4 regions of the Micromonospora sp. DT63 genome follow, and region 4 is predicted to be linked to each of the others. Evidence: riboswitches for the same ligand, from Rfam matches in the RefSeq annotation. Region 4 holds a riboswitch; each other region holds the start of a gene.
What was found. A riboswitch is a leader RNA that binds a small molecule or an ion and turns the genes downstream of it on or off. The one in region 4 is predicted to bind cyclic di-AMP.
Positions count from the first base shown of each region.

Region 1: another riboswitch for cyclic di-AMP. It lies ahead of ACLQ27_RS24250 (transglycosylase family protein); the one in region 4 lies ahead of ACLQ27_RS13610 (NlpC/P60 family protein).
Region 2: another riboswitch for cyclic di-AMP. It lies ahead of ACLQ27_RS19615 (coiled-coil domain-containing protein); the one in region 4 lies ahead of ACLQ27_RS13610 (NlpC/P60 family protein).
Region 3: another riboswitch for cyclic di-AMP. It lies ahead of ACLQ27_RS22095 (C39 family peptidase); the one in region 4 lies ahead of ACLQ27_RS13610 (NlpC/P60 family protein).

Region 1 is NZ_JBNCKQ010000007.1:53,862-56,042, forward strand. It holds gene ACLQ27_RS24245 (hypothetical protein) at 16-375, shown strand; gene ACLQ27_RS24250 (transglycosylase family protein) at 469-1,161, opposite strand; cyclic di-AMP (ydaO/yuaA leader) riboswitch at 1,161-1,305, opposite strand; gene ACLQ27_RS24255 (peptidoglycan-binding domain-containing protein) at 1,766-2,181, shown strand, end outside.
Region 2 is NZ_JBNCKQ010000005.1:118,462-120,642, forward strand. It holds gene ACLQ27_RS19610 (hypothetical protein) at 1-4, opposite strand, end outside; gene ACLQ27_RS19615 (coiled-coil domain-containing protein) at 126-1,193, opposite strand; cyclic di-AMP (ydaO/yuaA leader) riboswitch at 1,199-1,330, opposite strand; gene ACLQ27_RS19620 (cation diffusion facilitator family transporter) at 1,472-2,181, opposite strand, start outside.
Region 3 is NZ_JBNCKQ010000006.1:119,228-121,408, forward strand. It holds gene ACLQ27_RS22090 (hypothetical protein) at 1-591, shown strand, start outside; cyclic di-AMP (ydaO/yuaA leader) riboswitch at 875-1,016, shown strand; gene ACLQ27_RS22095 (C39 family peptidase) at 1,250-2,092, shown strand.
Region 4 is NZ_JBNCKQ010000003.1:281,684-283,864, forward strand. It holds gene ACLQ27_RS13605 (N-acetylmuramoyl-L-alanine amidase) at 1-671, opposite strand, end outside; cyclic di-AMP (ydaO/yuaA leader) riboswitch at 906-1,042, shown strand; gene ACLQ27_RS13610 (NlpC/P60 family protein) at 1,056-2,096, shown strand; gene dcd (dCTP deaminase) at 2,157-2,181, opposite strand, start outside.

The sequences.
Region 1 (2,181 bases), on a different contig from region 4:
ACGAGGGGGGCCACCATGTCCGACGACACCAGCAACCGACCGAGCCGGCACGCCGAACGCCCGCACGACGTGACCGACCCCCTGCTCTGGCAGTTGGCGGTCGACGTGCTGAGTGCCCACGAGCCCGACGAGGAGGGCCACTGCCGCAACCTCCAGTGCGCCGGCCAGTCCTGGCCGTGCTCGGCCCGCGCGGGTGCCGAGCAGTCGCTCCGGCTGGCCCGCAGGACTCCCGGCGCGGTCGAAATGACCATCGGCGGTGACGACGCCGGCACGGGCTGGCCCGGCGAGGCCGCGGCACCCGCCGGCCGGTGGGACCGCAGCGCCAACGCGGTGGCGTCGCGCCGGGAGTCGAGGGCCTCCGCCCCCGCGGCGTAGCCGCGACGACACCCGTTGCTCAGAGGCGATCAGCGCCCGACGAACGACCGAACGCTCGGCCGGTGACCCGGCCGAGCGTTCGTGTGTCGTACGTCAGAGGGCGAGCCGCTGACCCGGGAAGATCAGGCCGGCGTCGGCGCCGATCAGCTGCCGGTTGCGCTCGTACAGGGCCTCCCAGCCGCCCGCCTGGTGGTGGCTGTCGGCGATCTCCGACAGGGTGTCCCCCGGCTTGACGACGTACGTGTCGCCGCCGGCCGCGGGGGCGGTGCGCTCGTGGTTGCGGGTCGCCGGCCGGTCGCCGCGCGACGACCGCTCCTTCGGCGCGGTGGACCGGTCCTTCGGCGCGGTGGACCGGTCCTTCGGCGCGGTGGACCGGTCCTTCCCGGCGGTGGACTTCGAGGACTTCGCGGCGGAGCCCGACGAGCCACCCTTGCGGCCACAGGTCGGCCACGCGCCGATGCCCTGCCCGTCGAGCACCTTCTCGGCGATGGCGATCTGCTCGCCGCGGCTGGCCAGGTCGGCGCGGGCGGCGTACTTCTTGCCGCCGTAGCCGGCCCAGGTGCCCTGGGAGAACTGCAGGCCGCCGTAGTAGCCGTTACCGGTGTTGATCTTCCAGTTGCCGCCGGACTCGCACTGGGCGATCGCGTCCCAGTTGACACCGGCCTGGGCCGGGGCCGCGGGCCCGAAGAGGGCGACGGCGCCGGTGACCGCGCCGACGGCCAGGGTGCCGACGGCGACGCGGCGGGTGGTGACCCGTCGATGACGGGGCGTGTAGACAGACGTCATGTGTGGTTCCTCCACGCCGGCGAGGTGAGCTGTCGGGTTCGGGCCGAGGAGCCCGGCCGCACGGTGGCGGCTTCACCCCGAGGTGACATGCACCGAGGAACGTGGGTCCCCCGCTCCTGCCCGGGGTTCTGGTATCCGACGACCGGGGGCAGGATTTGGCGTTGCCGGTCGTGGTGTCCACGGTGGTGGACTCGACCGACGGTAGGCACGGTCGGTGACCCTCGCCCAACGCTTGTGAACTTGTTCACCGGTGCACGCGGGGCGCCTCTGCCAGCGGTTGCGGACGACGCGCGGCTGTGCACCGACCATGATGGACCGATTCCGATCAGGCCCGGATGTCACCGTCCGTACGCAGCCCGGAGGTGATGCGACGGAGCAGTTCGACGTGTCCGGGCGACGCGGAGGACCGGGTGTCGTGACCGAGAGCGGAGTAGACCACCCCGGCTGGGACCGAGGGCGCGCGCCCACACCGGTGGGCGGGTGGCGCCGCCCTCCTCGTGCGCGCTCCTTGCGAATTGACGTTCGGGCAGGAAACCGTAGATCGGCGGCCGCGATGCTCGAAGACGCACCGGGTCGATCCCGGTAACCTTCCCAGGAGGAGAGCATGTCGATCCACCGGAGCCGCATCGGCCGCCGCAGCGCCGCCGCCACCCTCGTGACCGTCCTGGCCAGCGCCGGCCTGACCCTGCTCGCACCGACCGCCGCACAGGCGTCCAGCCCCTGCACCAGCCTGACCTTCTACCGGGTCGGCGGCTATCCGGGCGGCGCGGACATGCACGTGCCGACCATCGGTTGGCAGACCGGGAACAAGCAGTGTTATCTCACCTACGGCCACTCGAACTCGGCCGTGCTGGTGCTTCAGGAGGCGCTGAACAACTGCTACTCGCAGTCGCTCTCCCTCGACGGCAACTACGGCTCGAAGACCCGCGAGGCCGTCCGGTACGCCCAGCACCGCATCAACCAGGACATCGTGTACGCGAACATCGCCGAGGACGGCGAGTACGGCCCGCAGACCCGGGC
Region 2 (2,181 bases), on a different contig from region 4:
GCATACCCGAATGCTGCCGGCCCGGCCCGGCCGGGTCGTCCGACCGCCGGCGACGTCCGGGGTACGTCCGCTGACGTACCCGGGGCCGGCGCACCCGCTCGACGGTGCGCCGGCCACCGACAGGGTCAGTACACCGACAGGTGTACGTGGTTGGTGTGGTCGCTGGAGGGGTCGCCGTTCCCCCCGCTGTACGACTTCCACCCGCTGCTGGGCAGCCAGATCTGCCTGTACCAGATCACGTAGAGCACGGCGAGCCGGTCGGAGTTGCGGATGAAGTAGGCGGCCAAGTTGCTGCCGTACGTCTTGTCGCCGCCGGTGGCGTCCCCGCCGAAGCCGCCCTTCTGCGCGGCGAAGTCACAGGCCCGACCCTTCGGGTGTTCGCCCGAGCCGCCCGAGCGGTGACAGGAGACGTACCGGGTGAAGCCGGCGGCCTTCGCCTGGTTGAGGGCGTGCAGGGTGCGGGGGGTGATGCAGCCGCTGGCCGGGGTGGGGTCGTTGATGCTGCACGACTCGGACGGCCAGGAGCCGTCGGAGTTGCGCGGCGCGGGCTGGGCGTTGGCGGTGGAGGTGCCCCGGTTGGAGCTGGTGTCGGCGGCGGTGGTGCGCGGCTTGCTGGTGGCCACCGTCAGGGCCCGTTCGGCCTGCTCCTTGCGCTTGGCCATCACCTCGACCTGCTTGCGCTGCTCGCGGATCTCGCCGTCCAGGGCGGTGCGGGTGCGGTTGGCCTCGTCCCGGGTGGCGTGCAGGTCGCGCAGCACCCGGTCCTCGTTGGCGGCCACCACGTCCAGCGCGGCCGCCCGGTCCATGAAGCCCTCGGGGGTGTTGGTGTTGAGCAGCGCCGAGACGGTGCTGAGCCGGCCGGTGCGGTAGGCCACGCCGGCGATCTCGCCGACCTTGCCGTTGCGCACGGTCATCTCGGCCTCGGTGGTCTTCAGCTTTGCCGCGAGTTGCTGCTGTCGCTGGACGGAGGTGTCCAGGGCGCGCTTCGCGTCCAGGTAGCCCTTGCTGGCGGCCTCCAGTTGGGCCCGCAGCGCGGGGGTGCCGCCCTCCTCGTCGCCGTCGGGTGCCGCGGCGGCCCGCAGGCCGCCGGGGGGAGCGGCGGTGGCGGCGCCCACCGGGAGGGCGACGCCGAGGGTGACCATCATGACGATCAGTGCCGCGAGTCGGGCGGCGGGTGGTCGTGCTGGTGCCACTACGCATGTCCTTCCGTCAGCCGCCGACCGGGTTAGCTGACGGGTTCGGGACGGAAGATCCCTACCGCTGACGCGGATGCACCCCAGGAACATGGTTCCCCGGTTCACCCTCTCGGGTGATTAGGCGGCGGCCGCCACCGGCGCCGGGAGGGCGCCGCCGGGTGGTGGCCGGGGACGAGCCTACCGGTGCAGGTGGGGCGTGTGCAGTCGATGTGACGGAAGGTGTCCGCGCCACCACCCAAAATGACTGCTGAACGGTCATTTCGTCAGGTAAGGGATCACCACTCGATCGAACCGCAGGCGTCCGGGGCGGCGCCGGGCTCGATCTGGAGCGTGGCGTGCTCGATGCGGAAGTCCTCCCGCAGGGCGCTGCGCGCCGCGGTGAGCACCGCGCCGACCTCCCCGCCGGGCGCCATGATCAGGTGTGCGGAGGCCACCTCCATGCCCGAGGTGAGCGTCCAGACGTGCAGGTCGTGCACCTCGACGACGCCGGGCACCGCGGCCAGTCGGTCGTGCACTGCGGTGACCTGGAGGTGTTCCGGGGCGGCCTGCACCAGGATGCGGACGGCGGCGCGGCCCAGCCGCCAGGTGCGCGGCAGGATGAACACGCCGATGGCGACCGCTACCAACGGGTCGGCCCACCACCACTCGGTGACCGCGATGAGCAGCGCCGCGCCGATCACGCCGAGCGAGCCGAGCAGATCGCCGAGCACCTCCAGGTAGGCGCCCTGGAGGTTGATGCTCTCCCGGGCGCCGGCGCGCAGCAGCGCGAACGCGACCACGTTGGCGAGCAGGCCGAGGACGGCCACCGCGAGCATCGGGCCGGTCAGCACCTCGTGGGGGTCGCCGAACCGCCCGATCGCCTCGATCAGCACGTAGACCGCCACGCCGGAGAGCAGGACGGCGTTGGCCAGGGCGGCGAGCACCTCGAGGCGGTAGAGCCCGAAGGTGCGCTGCGGGTCGCCGGTGGCCCGCCGGGTGGCGGTGA
Region 3 (2,181 bases), on a different contig from region 4:
GAAGCCGACGACCTGCGCCGGTACGCCGAGGAGGTGGCCGTCGCCGCGACCGGCGCCGCCAGGACGGCACGGCGGCGACGCGATGCCTGGCTCACCGCTCAGGAACACGTGGAGCGGGCCTGGCTGAGGTACGACGAGGCGGACACCGCCGCCCGCCGCTTCGTCGGCTCTGGCGCGCTGCCCACTCCGCGCACCCCGCGGACACCCGCCGAGTACGCCTGCCGGGAGCGCTACCTGCACCGTGCGGCGATGGCGGCGTACTGGCGGGGCGATCTGACCATGGCGCAGCTCAGTGACGTGTTCGCCCACCGGCGCGGCTGGGATTCCCGGCGGCACCCGGCCGAGCAGGAGGTGCTGCTCAGCCGGGCGATCCGGGACGCGAGACTGGCCGACTACCAGGCCGCCGCCACGGCGGAGCGGGCCGCCTGGCGGGACGCGGAACTGGCCGCCGAGTCGGCGCGCACCCTTGCCGAGGAGGCGTACGCGGCAACGGCGCGGCTGCGGCCCAGCCCGGCCCTCGCCCGACCCGGGGCGAGCGGGGCGTCCCGTCCCGCCCCCGTGGCACGGTGGCGCCCGGCTAGCGCGAGTTGAGCCTGATCCGTTACGTGAGCCCGGTCACGTCGTTCGGAATTCGGGCGTCCGACGCGTTGTGCTCGATATTTCCCGTGATTGTGGCGCGTTATCGGCGGCCTGTCCGGTTGTCGCCCGTAGGCGTCTCCGTAACCGGTTGTCCCATCGAGTCACATCATCGGCAATACGCGCAGAAATTGCTGCACCGAATCGGGTTTACGCAGGCGAACCTGGCTTGGCAGGCTGCGAACAGGCCAGTAGTGTCGTCCCGTCCGGTGCGGTAACCGATCGCAACAGGCGACGCCGCGCCGACCCGCTCAATCGTGATTAACGAACCGGGGACCCATCAGTAAGTCTGGGGTGAATCCGCGAGCCACGGCCCGCGGTAGGGCGATCTTCCCGCCCGAATCCGTCAGCTAACCCGGTAGGCGGTGTCGGAAGGAGTTCCAAACCCGTGCAGCACCTTTCCACCCCTCGGTTGTTCCCACGCCTCCACGGCGCAGCGGTGCCCCCGCTCATCCGTCCAGTGACGGTGAGCTGACCCCCGGGTCATCGCCTTTCCCGCCCGGTCCCGCCGGGCGTTTCCCTGAGCGGTTCACCATCCGCGGACCACTGTCCGCGCGCTGGCGCCTGCCCGGATACCGGTCCGGCCCGTGGGTGTGCCGCTCTCCCCCGATCCGTGGAGGACCCCGTGAAGCACACCATGCAGCGTCAGCTCCGTCGCCTGGCGACCGAGCGCCGGTACCAGATCGTCGCCACCTCCGCCGCGGCCCTCGTGATCGCCACGACCACCGGCGCCCTGCTCACCGGCGCCGACGACGCGCCGGCCAACCACCGCACCGCGACCACTGTCGCCGAGATGCGCAGTGACACCGCCGTTCCCCTCGGCGACGCGCGCGACGCGTCCCCCAGCGCCGCGCCGACGACCGCCGCCCCAGCCACCAGCGCCGCGTCGCCCGCCGCCAAGGCCAGCGCCAACCCGGACCTGACCCGCAAGCCGCAGCCGCCGAAGCCGCCCGCGACCAAGGTGCTCGACTACGACTACGAGGCGCAGAACACGTACTACAACTGCGGCCCCGCGGCGACCCGCAACGCGCTCAGCGCCACCGGCATCGACCGCACCCAGGAGGAACTCGGTGCCGAGCTGGGCACCACCGAGATGGGCACCAACTCGGCCGAGGACACCACCCGAGCGCTCAACGCCGAGGTGAAGGGCTCCCCGTACCGGACCCGGATGTTCGCCGGCACGCCCAGCCCGGCCCAGATGGACCGGCTCCAGGCCGATGTGGTCAAGGCCATCACCGACGGCCGGGGCGTGGTGGCCAACGTCGTCGGCGACGCCACCGACACCGACGGCGGCTGGCACTCCTACGGCGGCGGTCACTACGTCGCTGTCGTGGGGTACAAGGACAACGGCCGGACCGTGCGGATCGCCGACTCGGCGAACCCGGCCGACCCGTCCTACTGGATCACCACGATCGACCTTGCCAACTGGATGGCCACCCGCGGGTACTCCGCCTGACCCAGGCACGTAGACCGCCGCGGGCGTCGTCCCCCACAAGGGGCCGGCGCCCGCGGCCGCATTCCGGCAGCCGCCATCGACGACTCTCG
Region 4 (2,181 bases):
CGCTGGCCGTCGTCGGTCACGCGGGACTCGCCGGCGCCGATGGTGGTGAAGACCTCGTCGGCGAAGGCCGCCGCGGCGTCGGCGCTGTCCGCGCCGGCGTACCGGGCCACCGCGCCGTACCAGGTCGCGGGGTCGGTGCCGGCACCCACCGGGGCGCCCACCTCCCGTTGGTACGCGGCCAGCAGCGCCGCCCCGCCCCGAATGTTTGTCGTCGGGTCGCTGCGCAGCGCCTCGGGGGCGGCCCCGGTCAGCGCGGCGGCGGCGTCGACGGTCTGCAACGCGGCGGTGGGCGGCGCGGGATCCGTGGCCGTTGCGGGTGCCATGGGGGCACGGGAGTCGTCGCCGCGCGGATCCTCGGCGCCGGCGTCGTGGTGGCCGCGCGCGGGTAGGGCGGCCACGTGGCGGGCATCGGTCAGGTGCATCGGTCCGTAGCCGCCGCTGGTGCTCGGGGTGCCGGCGTTGCTGTCCCAGCGGGACTCCAGGTAGGAGACCCCGAGCAGCACGGCGGTCGGCACGCCGTACTCGGTCGACGCGGCGGCGTACTGCTGCTGACGGTCGGCGGAGGGTGCTGCGGAGGCGGTGCCGGCGCTCAGCGGTACGGCGGCCGTGGCGATGACCACCGCGACCGCGAGCGATGCGCGCCGGCCGGCGGACAGGGTTGGACTTTCCATCGAACCCCCTAGATTTGACTGGTAACTGTGTCGTCACCTTCGCGCCGGTCGGGAGTCTGCGTCAATACCTTTCCATATATCAAACTGCATCGAAAGAAACCTTCACACACGCTCGGTGATCTCTTCCAATCGGTACGGAGTGTCACGGCCGCACGGGTTGCGGATCGGTAACGGCCGTCTCTACTCTGGTCATTTGTCGGCCCGGTAGCAGGTCCGCCCATCCCGGGCGGTAACGGACCGACACCGCCGAGTCGCTTTCGAGCGAGCCGGGGACCCAGGTTCCCCCGGGGTGAATCCGCAGCCAATGCGGTAGGGCGCCAACTTCCCGCCCGAACCCGTCAGCTAACCCGGTAGGCGGTCGGGAAGAAGGAGTACGGAACCCCGGTGGCCCTCCATGCCCCGCGGCCGTCGTCCGAACGGTCGGCCCCGGCCGACCCGACGTCGACAGTGCCGCGTCCACGCTGGTCCCGCTTCACCACCGCCCTCGCCGCACTGGTCGGCGTTGCCGTCGTCCTGACCGGCAGCGCCACGGCGGCCCACGCGGACCCGTCCGTCGCCGAGATCGAGCGCCAGATCGACGCCGACTGGAACAAGCTCGAACCGGTAATCGAACGGCACAACGCCACCCGCGCGGACCTGGCCGCCAAGCGCAAGCAGGCCGACGCGCTCGCCGCCCGCATCGCGCCCCTGGAGCGCCAGGTCGACGCCGCGATGAACAAGGTCAGCGCGCTGGCCGTGCGCGCGTACATGGGCGAGAACCTGTCGACGGTCAACACGATGCTCGGCAGCCGGTCGCCCGGCGAGGTGGTCGGGCAGCTCGAAATGCTCGACCGGTTCGCCCACAACCAGCAGCAGGACGTCCGGCAGGTCGCCGATCTCCGCGACGAGCTGGCCCGGCAGAAGGCGCCGCTCGACGAGATGGTGGCCCAGCTGACCCGGACCGAAGCGCAGCTGGCGGCGAAGAAGAAGCAGATCAACGACGAGATCGACAGGCTGCAGAAGCTGCGCCTCAAGGTGTACGGCAACGGCGGCGGCGGTCCCCTGCGTCCGGCGCCCTGCCCGGCCAGCTACCCCGGCGGCGGCGCGGGCATTGCGGTCAAGTTCGCCTGCGCTCAGATCGGCAAGCCGTACGTGTGGGGCGCCGAGGGTCCGAACTCGTACGACTGCTCCGGGCTGATGCTCGCCGCGTGGGCGAAGGCCGGTGTGTCTCTGCCGCACAACGCCGCCGCGCAGAGCCGGGTGACCAAGAACGTCAGCAGAGGTGATCTGCGCCCCGGTGACCTGGTCTTCTACTACAGCGACATTCACCACGTCGGCATGTACGTCGGCAATGGCTGGGTGGTGCACGCCTCCCAGGCCGGTGTGCCCATCAAGATGAAGAAGGTCGACGACGGGCCGATCCACAGCTACGGCCGTCCCGGCTGACCGACGCCGGACACAGCGAGGGCCCGTCGCGATCTCGTCGCGGCGGGCCCTCGTCGTGCGTCAGCGCGTCGGCCAGGCACGCCAG